DNA from 2 places in the Devosia sp. MC1541 genome. Region 2 is predicted to be linked to the other one. Evidence: riboswitches for the same ligand, from Rfam matches in the RefSeq annotation. Region 2 holds a riboswitch; the other holds the start of a gene.
What was found. A riboswitch is a leader RNA that binds a small molecule or an ion and turns the genes downstream of it on or off. The one in region 2 is predicted to bind cobalamin.

Region 1: linked by a shared signal. The riboswitch ahead of HKD40_RS13235 (putative oxygenase MesX) and the one ahead of HKD40_RS12155 (TonB-dependent receptor) in region 2 are both predicted to bind cobalamin.

Annotation. Positions count from the first base shown of each region.
Region 1 covers NZ_JABBDZ010000013.1:26,497-34,254, reverse strand. The annotation lists gene HKD40_RS13255 (SMP-30/gluconolactonase/LRE family protein) at 1-644, shown strand, start outside; gene HKD40_RS13250 (dicarboxylate/amino acid:cation symporter) at 762-2,102, opposite strand; gene HKD40_RS13245 (ATP-binding protein) at 2,309-4,144, shown strand; gene HKD40_RS13240 (sigma-54 dependent transcriptional regulator) at 4,141-5,466, shown strand; cobalamin riboswitch at 5,594-5,808, shown strand; gene HKD40_RS13235 (putative oxygenase MesX) at 6,051-7,037, shown strand; gene HKD40_RS13230 (methionine synthase) at 7,061-7,758, shown strand, end outside.
Region 2 covers NZ_JABBDZ010000011.1:2,616-10,373, reverse strand. The annotation lists gene HKD40_RS12190 (ABC transporter permease) at 1-139, shown strand, start outside; gene HKD40_RS12185 (ABC transporter permease) at 136-1,137, shown strand; gene HKD40_RS12180 (carbohydrate kinase family protein) at 1,140-2,051, shown strand; gene HKD40_RS12175 (TetR/AcrR family transcriptional regulator) at 2,123-2,719, opposite strand; gene HKD40_RS12170 (RidA family protein) at 2,855-3,247, shown strand; gene HKD40_RS12165 (Zn-dependent hydrolase) at 3,308-4,534, opposite strand; gene HKD40_RS12160 (cold-shock protein) at 4,947-5,162, shown strand; cobalamin riboswitch at 5,300-5,489, shown strand; gene HKD40_RS12155 (TonB-dependent receptor) at 5,526-7,439, shown strand.

The DNA.
Region 1 (7,758 bases), on a different contig from region 2:
TCACTCTCAATGAGCCGTTCGGCAGCGACATCCATGAGGGCATCCTCTATCTCGCTGACAGCGATGGCGGCACTGCAGAGGACGATCCGCGCACAGCCGTGATCCGCAAGTTTGACATTGCCACCGGCGCGCCGGTCGGCGAAGTGCCTGTGGCTGGTGTCGCTTGGCTCAATGACATTGAAGTGGCCAGTGACGGTACGATCTACGGCTCTGACACAGGCATGGGCCCTGCGGGTACACCACAGCGCATTTTCAAGGTCACGCCAGATGGTGAAACCAGCGTATTCCTCGAAGGCGCGCCACTGGCTCTGCCCAATGGTGTTGGTATCGACAATGACGGAAACATCGTGATCGCCAACATGGGTGATGACGCCGTTCTGACCTTCTCCGTCGATGGCGAATTGCTCAACACAGAAAAAGCCGCGCAACCAGGCAGCGATGGCCTCGTCATCATGGCTGACGGCACCAAATATGTGAGCAGCGTCATGCAAGGCGGGATCTCGAAGATGGTGCCGGGCGCTGAAGCTGAGCTGATCGCAACCAGCATCCCGAGCGCAGCCTCCATGTGCTACGATGCTGAAGCCAATCAGCTGGTTGTTCCGCTCAACAACAACAACGGCTTGGCATTCGTGCCATTGAGCTAACACCGAGCTTTGCGGTGTTCAAAACTGAGCGCCGCAGTGGTGCAGCGCTCAGCAATGGACCAAGACTTCATCGGTTAAAAGAAAAGGCGGCCTCAGGAGCCGCCTTTTCCATTTTGCTTATTCTGCTGGCTGCAAGGCAGCTGGCTTTTCAGAAGCGGGTGGTGTTGCCACGGCTTCACCAGACAGCGCCCTATTCATCTGCTCAACGTCCAGCTCGCCTTCCCAACGGGCCACGACCAGACAAGCAACGGCATTGCCGGTAAGGTTGGTCAGTGCGCGGCATTCGGACATGAAGCGGTCGATGCCGAGGATCAGAGCCATGCCTGCGATTGGCACGGATGGAATAACCGAGAGGGTTGCCGCCAGGGTAATGAAGCCCGCGCCAGTGATGCCTGCAGCGCCCTTCGAGCTCAGCATCGCCACCAGCAGCAGGATGATCTGATCCCACAGCGAGAGCTCGATGCCAGTGGCCTGCGCGATGAACAGCGCCGCCATGGTCATGTAGATATTGGTGCCGTCGAGGTTGAAGGAGTAGCCAGTCGGGATCACCAGACCCACAACCGACTTCTTCGCACCGGCGTCTTCCATCTTCTGCATCAGAGTTGGGAGAGCAGCTTCGGAGGAAGAGGTGCCGAGAACGAGCAGAAGCTCATCCTTAATGTAGCGGATGAGGGCGAAAATGGAGAAGCCATTGTACTTCGCCACTGCGCCGAGGATGACCACGACGAAGAGGAAAGAGGTCAGGTAGAAGGTGCCGACAAGCAGCGCCAGATTGGCGATGGAGCCAATGCCATAGCGACCGATGGTGAAGGCCATAGCGCCGAAGGCACCGATTGGAGCGGCCTTCATCAGGATCGAAACGATCTTGAAGATTGGTGCAGTCAGCGTCTGGAACAGGTCCAGCACCGGCTTGCCACGTTCGCCAACGGCGGCGAGAGCGACACCGAACAGGATGGCGACGAACAGAACCTGCAGTATGTTGCCGTCAGCGAAGGCGCTGACCATGGTGTCGGGGATGATGCCCATCAGGAAGCCTGTGATGGTGCTATCATGCGCCTTGTCCGCATAGCCCTGCACTGCAGCCTGATCGAGCGTTGCTGGATCGATGTTGAGGCCAGCGCCGGGCTGAACCAAATTGGCAACGATAAGGCCAACGATCAGCGCCAGGGTCGAGAAGGTGAGGAAGTAGATCATCGCCTTACCAACGACCTTACCAACCTTGCTCAGATCGCTCATGCCAGCAATGCCTGTGGCAACGGTGAGGAAGATCACCGGCGCAATGATCATCTTCACCAGTTTGATGAAGGCATCGCCGAGAGGCTTCATTTCTGTGCCGATGGCTGGCCAGAAGTGGCCGAGCAAAATACCGACAACGATTGCGAAGATCACCTGCACATAGAGGTGCTTGTAGAGAGGTATCTTTGGGGCAGAAGAGTCTGCCATTGAATGGGGCATCATGGTCTCACTCCCGTAGGGGGGCCGCAGTTGCGCGGCTCGTTGTGCTCCCACTCCTTTCGCAACTAGTGTGCCAGTTACCGACTTCACCCCTATCTGTCTGATAAACCGTCACAAAACTTCCAAAGAACTGCCACATTATGCGAGTTTGTGCGTAAATCCACACATCGTGAATTGCAGTTTGTGCGAAAATCCGCACAAGGATGCGCATGGATTTTTCTCTCAAACGCATAGTCCGCGGCCCGCTTTTGCAATGGGCATTTTTGGGCGCTGTTCTGCTGGCCCTCGGCGGAGTGGCGCTGACTGTTGGCGCCTATGTTGGTGAGGCGGAAGCGGACGCCGAGGTGCTCGAGCGTGGAGACGCAACCACACAATTGCAGGTGTCGGCGCTGCTCGCAGAACTCGATAAGCAGCGCGCGGTCCGCTTTCTGGTGGCCCGGGACGCCGACGTCATCGCGACCCTCAACGACGGTCAGCCATTTGCCGTCGCGGGGCTAAACCAGAAGCTGAGAACGCTCGCTGAAGGCGCTGGGGCGAGTGTGATTTATGTGATCAATGTCGCAGGTGACACCATTGCGGCGAGCAATTTCGACACTGACGAGAGCTTTGTCGGGAACAACTACCAGTATCGCGCCTATTTCCGCGATGCGATGTCGGGCGGCACGGGCCAGCTTTTCGCCATGGGAGCGACCAGCCGTGTTCCCGGGCTTTATGTGTCCGAGCGCATTGAGGGACCCGATGGCACGCTGGGCGTGGCCGTTGTCAAAATTGACTTTAGATTGCTCGAGACCCTCTGGGCACCGGGGAATGCTGCCACTTACGTGACAGATGCCAGAGACGTCGTGCTGCTCTCAAGTGTGCCGAACTGGCAGTTTTACGCCGCCGAGACGAAGAGCGCGGCTGAAGTGGCGGCACTGCGACAAAGCTTGCAATATCTCTCTGCGCCTTTGCGGCCGCTGCCCATTGCGTCTCATGAAGGGCGCACGGATGTCGTTGAGGCCCTCATTCCACCCCACGAAACGCCGCATCAGTTTGCGCGGGTGCAGATTGCGGTCCCGACAACGGATTGGCAGCTCTCCGCACTCTTCCCAGTAGAAGCGGAGCGGGCCGCGGCGATCACCACCACGCGCTCCAATGCCTTACTGGTCTTGGCTGCTGGGGCAGCTTTGGCCGCTCTGGCCCTGGCTTTGCTGCAACGGTCGGACCGGGTCAGACGGCGCATGGCCGACCAGCACCACGCATTGGAGCTTGCCGTCGAGACGCGCACCGCCGATTTGGCCGCGACCAACCACGCTCTGGTGGAAGTGATCAACGAGCGCGACGCGGCCGAGTTGAACGCGGCGCGGTTGAGGGACGAACTTACCCAAGCCAATCGCCTCGCATCACTGGGGCAAATTGCGGCCGGTGTGGCGCATGAAATCAACCAGCCATTGGGTGCCATCCGCGCCTATGCGGACAATGGGCAGGTCTTTCTGCAGCGCAGCGCCAATGCCGAAGCGATGGAGAATTTTGGGGCGATTTCGCGCCTCACGGACCGCATTACCAAGATTACCGAACACCTTCGCGATTTTTCACGGAAGGGTGGACGGAACGCGGTGATGATGGATCTGCGCAGTGCCGTGGACGCGGCGCTGAGCCTATTGGGCGCGAACATTCGGCACCAGAATGTGCGGATCTGCTACACGCGGCCGCAGACAGATGTGCCGATTTTTGCAGATGAAACCGGGGTCGAACAGATCATCGTCAACCTCATCCAGAACGCCCTAGAGGCTCTGGAGGGGCGAACGAACAAAGCCATATCCATCGCCTTTTCAAGTGAGCCCGGAAGCGTAAGCCTGAGGGTGACGGACAACGGACCTGGGGTTTCGCCGGACATGGCAGAACGCATGTTCACCCCGTTTTCGACCAGCAAGGCGAAGGGGCTCGGACTTGGGCTCGTGATCAGCCAAGACCTTGCACAGAGCTTTGGCGCGAGCCTGCTTTTGGAACCAAACACAGCATCCGGCGCGAGCTTTGTGCTCCGTTTTCCGAGACCGACCCCATGACCAAAACCATCGCCCTGATTGATGATGATGCCGATTTTCGCACGGCAACAGCGCAAAGCCTGACGCTGGCTGGCTTTGACGTTTTGCAGTTCGGGTCGGCGGAAGACGCCCTCAAGCAGATCGACAGCCAGTTCGCGGGTGTGGTGGTCAGCGACATTCGCATGCCGAAGATGAGCGGGTTTGATCTGTTCACCCAAATTGGCGCTATCGACGCCGCTCTGCCGGTGATCCTCATCACAGGGCATGGCGACATCGATATGGCTGTGCGCGCGGTGCAGGCCGGGGCTTACGATTTCATCGCCAAGCCCATGCCACCGCAGAGACTCATTCTCACTGTCGAAAATGCCCTCGAAAAACGCCGCCTGACGCTTGAAAATCGTCGCCTAAAGACCGCGCTGGTTGAGACCGAGGATAGCCTGCCTCTGCTGGGGCAAACGCCGGTGATGGAACGCTTGCGTCGGACGCTCAAGCAAATCGCTAACGCCGATGTCGACGTGCTGATTTTGGGCGAAACCGGTTCTGGCAAAGAGGTCGTGGCCAGCGCCCTGCACCAGTGGAGCCGCAGATCGGTCAACGAATTCGTGCCCATTAACTGCGGCGCACTGCCTGAGAGCGTGATCGAGAGCGAGCTTTTTGGCCACGAGATCGGCGCTTTTACCGGCGCTGCCAAGCAACGTATTGGCCGGCTCGAACACTCATCTGGCGGCACGCTTTTCCTCGACGAACTCGAAAGCATGCCTCTGGCGACACAAGTGAAGTTTCTGCGCGTTTTAGAGGTGCGCCGGATCAGCCCGCTTGGCACCAATAAAATCCGCGACCTCGATTTGCGCGTCGTCGCGGCATCGAAAGTGGACTTGGCTGAAGCCTCGCGACGCGGTGAGTTCCGCGAAGACCTGTTCTATCGCCTCAATGTGGTGAGCGTTTCCATTCCCCCACTGCGTGAACGCAGAGACGACATTCCGCTGCTCTTTACGCACTTCCTCAATCGGGCGGCGAAGCGGTTCAAGGTTGAAGCCCCGGAGGTCGACAGCGTGCTCTACGATTTCCTGATGATGCACGACTGGCCGGGCAATGTGCGCGAATTGGGCCATTTCGCTGAGCGGTTTGTGCTCGGTCTAGAAGAAGATCAACCGGCTCAGCCTGAAGCCGCCGCCCGGCTGCCCCTGCCCGAGCGTTTGGCGCGAACCGAAGCCGAGATCTTACGCCAAACCATCAAGATGCACTCAGGCGATGTGGCTGCCTGTCTGGCCGATCTCGGTATCCCGCGAAAGACCTTTTACGACAAGCTCAAGCGCCACGGCATTACCCGCGCCGACGTGTGAGACTTAGCCACGACGTCACCGTCCAGCGAAGGAAGCGTCTGCTCTCGCTCAAGAACGTTTCGCACAGCATCAAGACTTAAAGATATAAAGATATCTTTATATGGCTTGACGTTCGAACGAATGTGATCGATAGTACTCAGGCCTAGGTTCTTCAGCCGTTCGCTGTAACGTGTTGAAGCTAAGAGGGAAGTTGGTGCCTCGTTTCGACGAGAAAGCCAATGCTGCCCCCGCAACTGTAAGTGGCGAGCTGACATCCAAAGTGTCACTGGGGTTATCCCTGGGAAGACGGATGGAGGCTTTGACCCACGAGCCAGGAGACCTGCCTGTGGCGAGATAACGTTCACGGGCGGGGTGTCCCAGTGTGCCGTAGCAATGGTCGCTGCGCGGCCAGCCTTGCTATGCGTTCGCGATGCCTTGCCCCCACACTTGGGGCAAACCTGTCCCAAACAGAATTAACCGCCGCCATCCGTGGCGCAGCTTTGCTTCCGTTCCCGCTGTGGGCACGGGCGTGAGGCGGCACCGGTAACGGCCCACGACGGCTTTTGCAAAGCCAGCGCAACAGACAGTTTGGGGCAGATAAGACGATGACCAAAACCATAGAGTTCTCAATCCGCAGCATTGATTTTGACGAAAACTATGTCCCTGCCGACAATACCCGCCTGACGACCAATTTCGCCAATCTGGCACGCGGGGAAACGCGCCAGCAAAATCTGCGCAACGCGCTGAGCATGATCAACAACCGCTTCAACAGCCTAATCCATTGGGACAATGAGAGTGGTGACCGATACGCTGTCCGGCTCAAGATCATTTCCATCGATCTCAACATAGCCGACCAGAGCACCAAGACGGCGTTTCCGCTGATCGAAATGCTCCAAACTGAAATCCACGACACGCTCACCGATGCCCTTATCCCGGGCGTGACCGGCAACAGCCTCTCGTCCTATGTGCGCGACTATGATTTCAGCGTGGTGTTGGCGGCGCATAAGGCCAGCGGCGTAGGCACGAGCGTGCCCGTCGACTTTGGCGACCTGCACGGCGATCTCTTCAAGAGCCTGCTGAACTCAGACGTCTACAAGGCGCACTTCCGTAAACCACCCGTGATTTGCATCAGCGCATCGAGCAGCAAAATCTATGAGCAGACCGGGAATGCGCATCCCGTGCTTGGCGTTGAATATCGTCAAAACGACTTTTCGCTCACCGACAGCTATTTCCTCAAGACCGGCCTCAAGTCGCGCTTCTTCATGCCGCCCAACAGTTCAGCGCCGTTCGCCTTCTACTTCACCGGCGATCTGGCGAATGATTACTCCAACCTCGAACTGGCCAGCACGATTGCCACGATGGAGACCTTCCAGCGCATCTATCGCCCGGAAATCTACAACGCCAATTCAGTCGCCGGTCGTCGCTATCAGCCGAGTTTGAACCATCAGGATTATTCGCTGACCCAAGTGGTCTACGACCGCGAAGAACGCAGCCGACTGGGCGTTGACCAAGGCAAGTTTGCCAAAGAGCAGCTCATCGAGCCCCACCAGCACGCCCTCAGCCATTGGGCGCGCGAAAACGCACATCGCTAAGCCCCAGAAATCGGGACATTCACATGACAAAACTCCTCCCCACCTCGACCGCCGGCAGCTTGCCGAAACCTTCGTGGCTGGCGCAGCCAGAAACCCTTTGGTCGCCTTGGAAACTGGAAGGCGCAGGCCTTTTGGAAGGCAAGCAAGACGCTCTGCGGGTGTCGCTGCATGAGCAGCGGCTGGCCGGCCTAGACATTGTTGGCGATGGCGAACAGACCCGCCAGCATTTCGTCACCACTTTCATCGAACACCTTTCGGGCGTTGATTTTGAGAAGCGGGAAACAGTCCGCATTCGCAATCGCTACGACGCCAGTGTCCCCACGGTGGTGAGCGCTGTCAGCCGCGACAAGCCTGTGTTCGTGGAAGACGCCAAATTCTTGCGCCAGCAAACCAAGCAGAAGATCAAATGGGCCCTGCCCGGCCCGATGACCATCATCGATACGCTCTATGACGCCCACTATAAGAGCCGCGAAAAACTCGCCTGGGAGTTTGCGAAAATCCTCAATGAGGAAGCAAGAGAGTTGGAAGCGGCTGGCGTGGACATCATCCAGTTCGACGAGCCAGCGTTCAATGTCTTCTTCGATGAGGTCAATGAATGGGGTGTCGCCGCGCTCGAACGCGCCATTGAAGGGCTCAAGTGCAAGACTGCCGTTCACATCTGCTATGGCTATGGCATCAAGGCCAATACAGATTGGAAAAAGACGCTGGGCCAAGAATGGCG
Region 2 (7,758 bases):
TGACGTGACCCGTGAAATGGTCATGATCATTCAGGCCTTCATCATCATCTTCGTTGTTGCTGAACGCTTTGGCCCTGCCCTTTTCGCCAAGCTGTTCCAGCGCAAGGCTAAGTCTTCTACCACCGAGGTCAGCGCATGACTTTCGAACTCGCCGCATGGGGTGTCACCTTCGGCACCTTGCTCGCCGCCGTCCTGCGCGCAGCTGCCCCGATCATTTTGGCTGCCATGGGCGGCCTGATTTCCGACCTGGCGGGCTCCACCAATGTCGCGCTTGAAGGCATTATGCTGATTGCGGCCTTCTTTGGCGCAATCGCTTCGGGTTATGCCGCCATCTGGTTCCCCGGCTCGCCGATCTGGTTCTACGCCCTCTTTGGCCTCGTGTGTGGCGTTGGCGCAGGCGTTCTCGTGTCCGGCCTTTTGGCCGTGTTCCATCTTGAGTTGGGCGCCGACATCATCGTTGCAGGCATCGGCGTCAACATTCTGGCCGCTGGCCTGACCGTCTTCCTGCTGTTTAGCCTCACGGGTGACAAGGGTTCGACAGCGCAGCTCACGACCTTTATGCTGCCTAATATCTCCATGCCTTTCCTTGAAGGCGTGCCTTGGCTCGATCCGATCTTTAACGGCGATGGTGGCAACGGCCACAATATGATCGTCTACATCGCCCTGATCGCCGCGCCGTTGTTGGCCATCCTGCTCTACCGCACACGCTTTGGACTGCGCCTGCGTGCTGTCGGCGAAAACCGCGAAGCCGCCCTCGCCTCGGGCATTTCGGTCCGCAAAATCCAGTATTCGGCTCTTCTGCTCTCCGGCCTTCTGGCTTCCCTTGGTGGCGTCTTCCTATCGATGGGCTACCTCAACCTGTTCCAAGCAGACATGACCGGCGGTCGCGGTTTCCTTGCCCTTGCGGCAGTGTTCCTCGGCGCTCGTAATCCTTGGGGCACGCTGGTTGCCGCGCTTGTCTTTGGCGCATCGACCGTCTTTGCGGCACGCCTCGGCGCGTTTGACGTTCCCTCGCAGATCATCTTCATGATCCCGCCAACCCTCACCCTGATTGCCCTCGTTGGGTTCAACATTCGTCAGGAGCGCGTCGCCCGCCGGAAGATCAAGCAAGCCGCAACGCAGTTGAAGGCCGCTTAAGCATGGCAAGCCCGCGCGCCATCGATCTGCTCGCTTACGGCGATCCAAACGCCGACCATATCTATCTCGCCGACCGGGTCCCTCTGGCCGACGAGAAGCTCTTGGGTCGCAAGCTCGGCGTATTTGGGGGCGGCACAGCGGCAAACGTTGCTTGCGCCGCAGCCCGCCTCGGCCTCAAGACTGCCGCGTTCGGACGTGTCGGCGCCGATGCTGACGGCACCATGCTGCTCGCAGAGAATGCCAAACTCGGCATCTCCAACGACTATATGACGGTCTCGGACGACCCAACCGCCTCCGCAATGATCATCGTCAACGCTGAAGGCGAAAAGGCTTTGGTCTACGCGCCCATGCCGGGCGTTGCCTTCGATGAGGCCAGCCTCACCAAAGCCGTCCAGCAGTCCCGCGTTGTCTATGCGATGCCCTATGACATCGAAGAGTTCACCGCGATTTCTCGGCTCGCCCGCGCCGATGGCTGCCTTGTCGCTATCGATATTGAAGCCGCTGTTGCACCCAATCGCGAACGCCTCGAAGCGCTCCTAAAACTGTCCGACATCGTCTTCATGAATGAGCCCGGTTTTCTGGCAACCTCCGCCGAACCCCTCACGCCAGACGCTGTCGAAAAGCTCCTCGATTTCGGCCCGCAGCTGATCACCGTCACCCGCGCCGCCGAAGGCGCAATTTCGGTATCCCGCGACCAAGCTCTCACCCAGTCCAGCTTCCCAACCAGCTTGGTTGACGCCACCGGCGCAGGCGATTGCTTCAACGGCGCATTCCTCGCGGCTCATCTCGCCGGCGCATCTCTGGCTGAAACCTTGCGCTTTGCCTGTGCCGCCGCCGCGATCAGCGTCTCTGCTGTCGGCGCCCGCACCGCCCTGCCGGACATCGCGCAAGTGCAAGCCAAGCTCTCGGCCTAGTTTACAGCGCTACTCAAACACCGCCCCGATCCCTCCCCCTTAGTCAGGCGCAGGTTCGGTGGCGGCACATATCACTGCGCTAAAAATCCCCTCATCAGATGCCGGAAGGCGTCTCGCGCTTTCGGCAGGGTCATATCGGGATCGGAACTTGCCGCCACCCAAAGCGCCGCATTGAGAGCTGCGCCGTTCATCAAACGCGCCGCCGCTTCAATATCCATCCGCTTGACCACGCCCTCTTCCATTAACGTCACCAAGATCGAACGCGTACCAACGAGGCAAGCGCTCTGGCTTTCCCACTGTGACGGGTCGCCCAAAACCGCCGGGCCATCGAGCAGCACAATTCGGCGGATTTCCGGGTCCGTGGCCAGCTCCATATAGGCAATGCCTTCGGCAACCAATTGCTCCCAAAGATTGGCAGGATTGCTCGCGCGAACGGCATCGTGGGCACGCGCCGCCATTTCTGTGTCGACTGCATTGACGACTGCAGCCAACAACCCGCGTTTGTCGCCAAAATTATGATAGAGCGCGCCCCGCGTTAGCCCCACATCAGCCGTCAGCGTATCCATCGACGCGTCAGCATAGCCGTGCTCGGCAAAGGCCTTGCGCCCCGCCGCCAGCAACTTGGCGCGTGTCTCTACCATCATTTCAGCGCGGGTTTTGCGGGCCATTTCAAATACCAACTCACATACACTGCGTATGCCAGTTGACATACGGCGCGTATCTGTATCTATTCACATACGCGCCGTATATCACATCGAGGCGCGCCGTCCCATAGCGGACGACCAACACATGCGAGAATTCTTATGCCCACAAGCACACCGGTTTTCCCGGCGAACCGTCACGCCCTTTATGAGGCGCACCGCTACTCCGCTGCCACGCGCTCGGGCGATTTACTCTTTGTCTCCGGCCAAGTTGGCGGTCGCGAAGATGGCACGCCAGAGCCTGTATTTGCTGATCAAGTTCGACGTGCTTACCAAAATCTTCAGGCGGTTCTCGCCGCAGCTGGAGCGGGTCTGGAAGACATCATCGACGTAACGACATTCCACACCGACCCAGAAAATCAGGTCGGTGATATCATGGCCGTCCGCGCGGAATTTTTCCCAGAAGCGCCCTATCCAAATTGGACAGCGGTCGGCGTGAACTGGCTCTCTGGTTTTGACTTCGAAATCAAAGTCATCGCCCGCATTCCGTCCTAACCCTGAACGACCTACAGGCACCGCCCCAATGCTACGACCGTACTAAGGAGTGGCGACGCCTTAACGCGTCACCAATTCCTCAACGACCCCGAGCAATACCGCGGCCCCCTTAGCCAATTCTTCTTCAGAAGAATGCTCAAGGGGATTGTGGCTGATGCCGCCAAGGCTCGGCACAAAGATCATGGTGGCGGGACAAACCGCCGCCATCATCTGCGCATCATGCCCCGCTCCGGAGGGCAGACGCAGATGGGAATAACCAAGATCCACGGCAGTCTCTTCCACGCAATCGATAAGATCTGGTGCAAAATCAACCGGCTCGCTGGTTCCCAACACCGCCATGTGTGTGCCCAGCGCAGTCTCTTCAGAGATCGCCGCCAACTCAGCTGCCATCGCCTCACGCGCCATGCGCAAAAGCTCCGACTTCGAGCTCCGGCAATCTACAGTCATAACAGCGCGCGAGGGAATGACATTAATGGCGCCCGGCTCAAGTGAGAATGTCCCCACCGTCGCCACCAATTCGGGCGTATGTGCCCGCGCCAGTTCATCAACAAAGCGCATAAACCGCGCTGCGCCCTGCCCCGCATCGCGCCGCAACCGCATAGGCGTTGTCCCGGCATGATTGGCAACACCATCAAAACTTACGCGGATCGAAAAGGCCCCGTTCACACCGGTCACAACGCCAATGTCGCGCTTATCAGCCTCCAACACCGGCCCTTGCTCTATGTGCAGTTCCACATAGGCAGCAGGCGTTGGGAAACTATCCGTGCCGACATAGCCGATGCGCAGGAGCTCTTCTCCAACAGTAACGCCATCCCGATCCGCCGTTGCGTAGGCGGCCTCGAGCGACAAAACGCCGGTAAAAACCCGTGCACCAAACAGCGAAGGCGTAAACCGCACACCCTCTTCATTGGTAAAAGCAACCAGCGCGAGCGGCCGATTGATCGCCACCCCCTCGGCTTTGATTGTTTCCAACACGCCCAGCCCGGCCAAAACGCCGTAGCAACCGTCGTACATGCCCGCGTTGATCACGCTGTCGATATGCGACCCGATCAAAATCGGCGATTCGTCCGACCCACTCGGATTGTAGACAATGAAAAGATTGCCGATCGCGTCGCAACGCGTCTCAAAACCCGACTCGCGCGCCCACTTCAAAAGCAGATCGCGCCCTTGCCGATCCGCGTCAGAGCACGCCAAACGCGCCAGAACACCACGCTCGTCGCGCCCAACCTCACCCAAACGGGTTAGGCGCGACATCAGGATTCGCGTGTCCACACGGGAAGAATTCATTTGGGCTTTGTCACTCAAAACGGGGATCAATAAGCGCTAACTCTAGCACAGCGTCCCGCTTTCCCGGCCATTTCACCAATCGACAGCGCTATTCCGCTGGGGAAATTTCGCTAGATACATCAGCGGCTCAAGATCGCATTCAGGCCGAGAACAGGCGCTTTAAGCCTCGGGAAAAGCGAATTCATACAGGGCGTTAGTAGCGTCAGTGAGAATTTCTTCTGTTTCGCCTTGTTGTGACCATGAAATTCAGGCATAAAGTGCTCATACGTTTTCAGCCTAAGTCGGCTGCCTTTCTGCCGGTTCTACCGGTCCTTGGCTTTCTGATGCACCTTGCAAACGTGTTAGGCTCCCAGGCATGTCGCTTTGGAGTATTGCTCGTTTAGCTTCGGCTCCGAGCTTTAAGGAAATAAAAATGGCTTCCATCACCGGTACCGTCAAGTTCTTCAACGCCACTAAGGGTTTTGGTTTCATCACCCCCGACAACGGCGGCAAGGACCACTTCGTACACATTTCTGCTGTTCAGCGCTCGGGCGTTGATGGCCTGTACGAAAACGACAAGGTCACCTACGAAGTCGAAACCGGCCGTGACGGTCGTGAATCGGCAATCAACCTGTCGCTGCAGTCGTAATTCGACGCTACGATCAGAATACGAAAGGTCGCCTTTGGCGGCCTTTTTTTTACGCCTGCAGAGTGCTTTGCAAGGCCCGCGCGGATCGCCGCAGCAACTTCCTCCTCGCCCACATTGACACCCCTCCCCCGGAAACGCATTGATAGGCGGTCCACGGTCCCCGCGAGGGGATAATAGGGAATCCGGTAAAGGCGTGACCTTAGTCCGGAGCTGCCCCCGCAACTGTAAGCGGCGACGTGCGCTACTCATGCCACTGGCGAAAGCTGGGAAGGCGAGCGCTCGGTTGACCCGCAAGCCAGGAGACCTGCCATGGAACTGATATCCACTGGGTGCTGATCGGGCGGATCGGCAAGAGGACTTGCCATGGCGACGCTTCGTCAGTTTCCAATCTCCCCACTGTCACGAGCACTGCTGGCCACTGTCGCCAGCGCTTGCATTGTCAGCGCCACCCCCGCGCTTGCTCAGCATGCCGTGCTCGGCACCATCATTATTCAGGCCGACCGCTCGCCCATGCAGCGCGAACAGATGGGCCGCTCCCTCACCGTCATCGACGCCAAGCAGCTTGAAATCAGCAAGGCCCCCTATATCGCCGACGTACTGCGCCAAGTGCCCGGTCTGGCCGTATCGAGCAGCGGCTCGGTTGGCTCCTTGTCTCAAGTCCGCATTCGCGGCGGCGAAGCCAACCACACCCTCGTCATGATCGACGGCGTCGTTGCCAATTCGGCATCCGATGGCGACTTCGACTTTGGCCGCCTGCAAATCGCCGAGGTCGAGCGCATTGAAGTTCTGCGCGGCCCGCAGGGCGCATTTTGGGGCAGCAATGCCATTTCGGGCGTCATCAATATCGTCACCAAACCCGGCATTCGCAGCGGGTTACGCACCACGCTCGGCACCGAATTTGGCAGTGACGGCACCAAGATGGGCTCGGCCCTGCTACAATATGGTCAGGACAATTTCACGTGGTCCGGCAGTGTTACCAGCCGCCAGACCGACGGCTTTAACATCTCCAGCATTGGCGATGAAAAAGACGGTGCGCAGCATTTTGATGCCAATTTCAAATTCCGCGCTGACATTTCTCCGTCCGTCACCCTCGACGGCAATCTTCGCTATGCCAACACCCTCGCCGAAGGCGACAATGAGGTTAGCTTTGGCGTATTGAACGACAGCGGTGACACAACCAGAACGAGCGAGCTTCTCGGCTCGCTCGGCGGCCGCTGGACGAATGAGGACGCGAGCTGGTTCCAAACCGCGCGCTTCAGCGCAAATCAGGTTGACCAGCTGTTTCAGGGCGGCGCATGGGGCGACTCCGACGCGACAACGCGCCGTTACAAGGGCAGCTATCAGCTCGGCCATCGCTTCTATACGCCGGACCTTCTCAATGCCGAACACACCATCACTGGCGGCTACGACCTGACCCAAGAGACCTACAAGTCTTCCTACGACGCCGACATGTTCACGCGCTCGAGCCATGCTTTCACCGGGGAGTATCGCGGACGTTTCGCGAACCAGTTCTATCTTACCGCTGCCCTGCGCCACGACCTCAATGATCGATTTGAGGATTTTACCAGCTACAGCCTTAGCTCTGCCTGGCAAATCCCCGAGGCTGGAACGCGTCTTCACGCCTCCCTTGGCACGGGCTCTTCTAACCCCTCATTCTACGAGCAGTTCTACGGCGGCAGCAGCACGTTCACACCGAACCCAAATCTGCGTCCAGAGCAGAGCTTTGCGTGGGACATTGGCGTTGAGCAGTCGCTCTTCGGTGGCCAACTGATTGTCGATGCGACCTACTTCAATCAAAGACTAGAAGATCTGATCAAAACGGCCAGCTCCTCCGGGACATCGACCGTCATAAATCTTCCCGGTATCAGCACACGCCAAGGGCTGGAACTGACCGGCACGCTCGATTTCCTCAATGGCTTTGTCGCCTCCGCCAGCTACACCTATACGCACGCCCGAACAGCTGATGGTGAAGTCGAAGTTCGTCGTCCGGCCCACGTCGGCGTCGTCAACCTGCGATACACGCTCGAAGACATCCCCCTAACTTTGCACACCAGTGCAAGCTTTGTCGGCGAAGCCAAAGACAGCGATTGGTCAAACGGCGGACTCGCCACAATCCCCGCCTTCACGGACCTCAGCGCAGGCCTCAACTACAAGGTCAATGAGAACGTCGAAGTCTATGGCCGCGTGACGAACATTCTCAACACGGCCAATCAAACCGTTTACGGGTTCAACTCTCCCGGCCGCACCTTCTACGTCGGCGCTAAGGCCAGCTTCTAATCAATCAAGCTCGGTGACAAGCGATGCGTGTTACCGAGCATCATCTCGAAACGTGTAACGTACCAGCAAACGCCTCTTACTGCGAAATAATAACCGTATAATATCGCCATTTCGGCGATTGCGACGTTACTAGAATCTTCAACATTTCAAGGTAACATCCGTAAATCTCCATAATCATCACGAAAATTGGCACCAGCAACTCCCAGAATCTCTAGGATACTTATCCTGAATTATACGGAGTTATGCTCCTCTAAATCTTTATCGAAAAACGTGAACACCCCGTACATACGGGAGTATAAAGGCAAGCTCCTCACGGAAT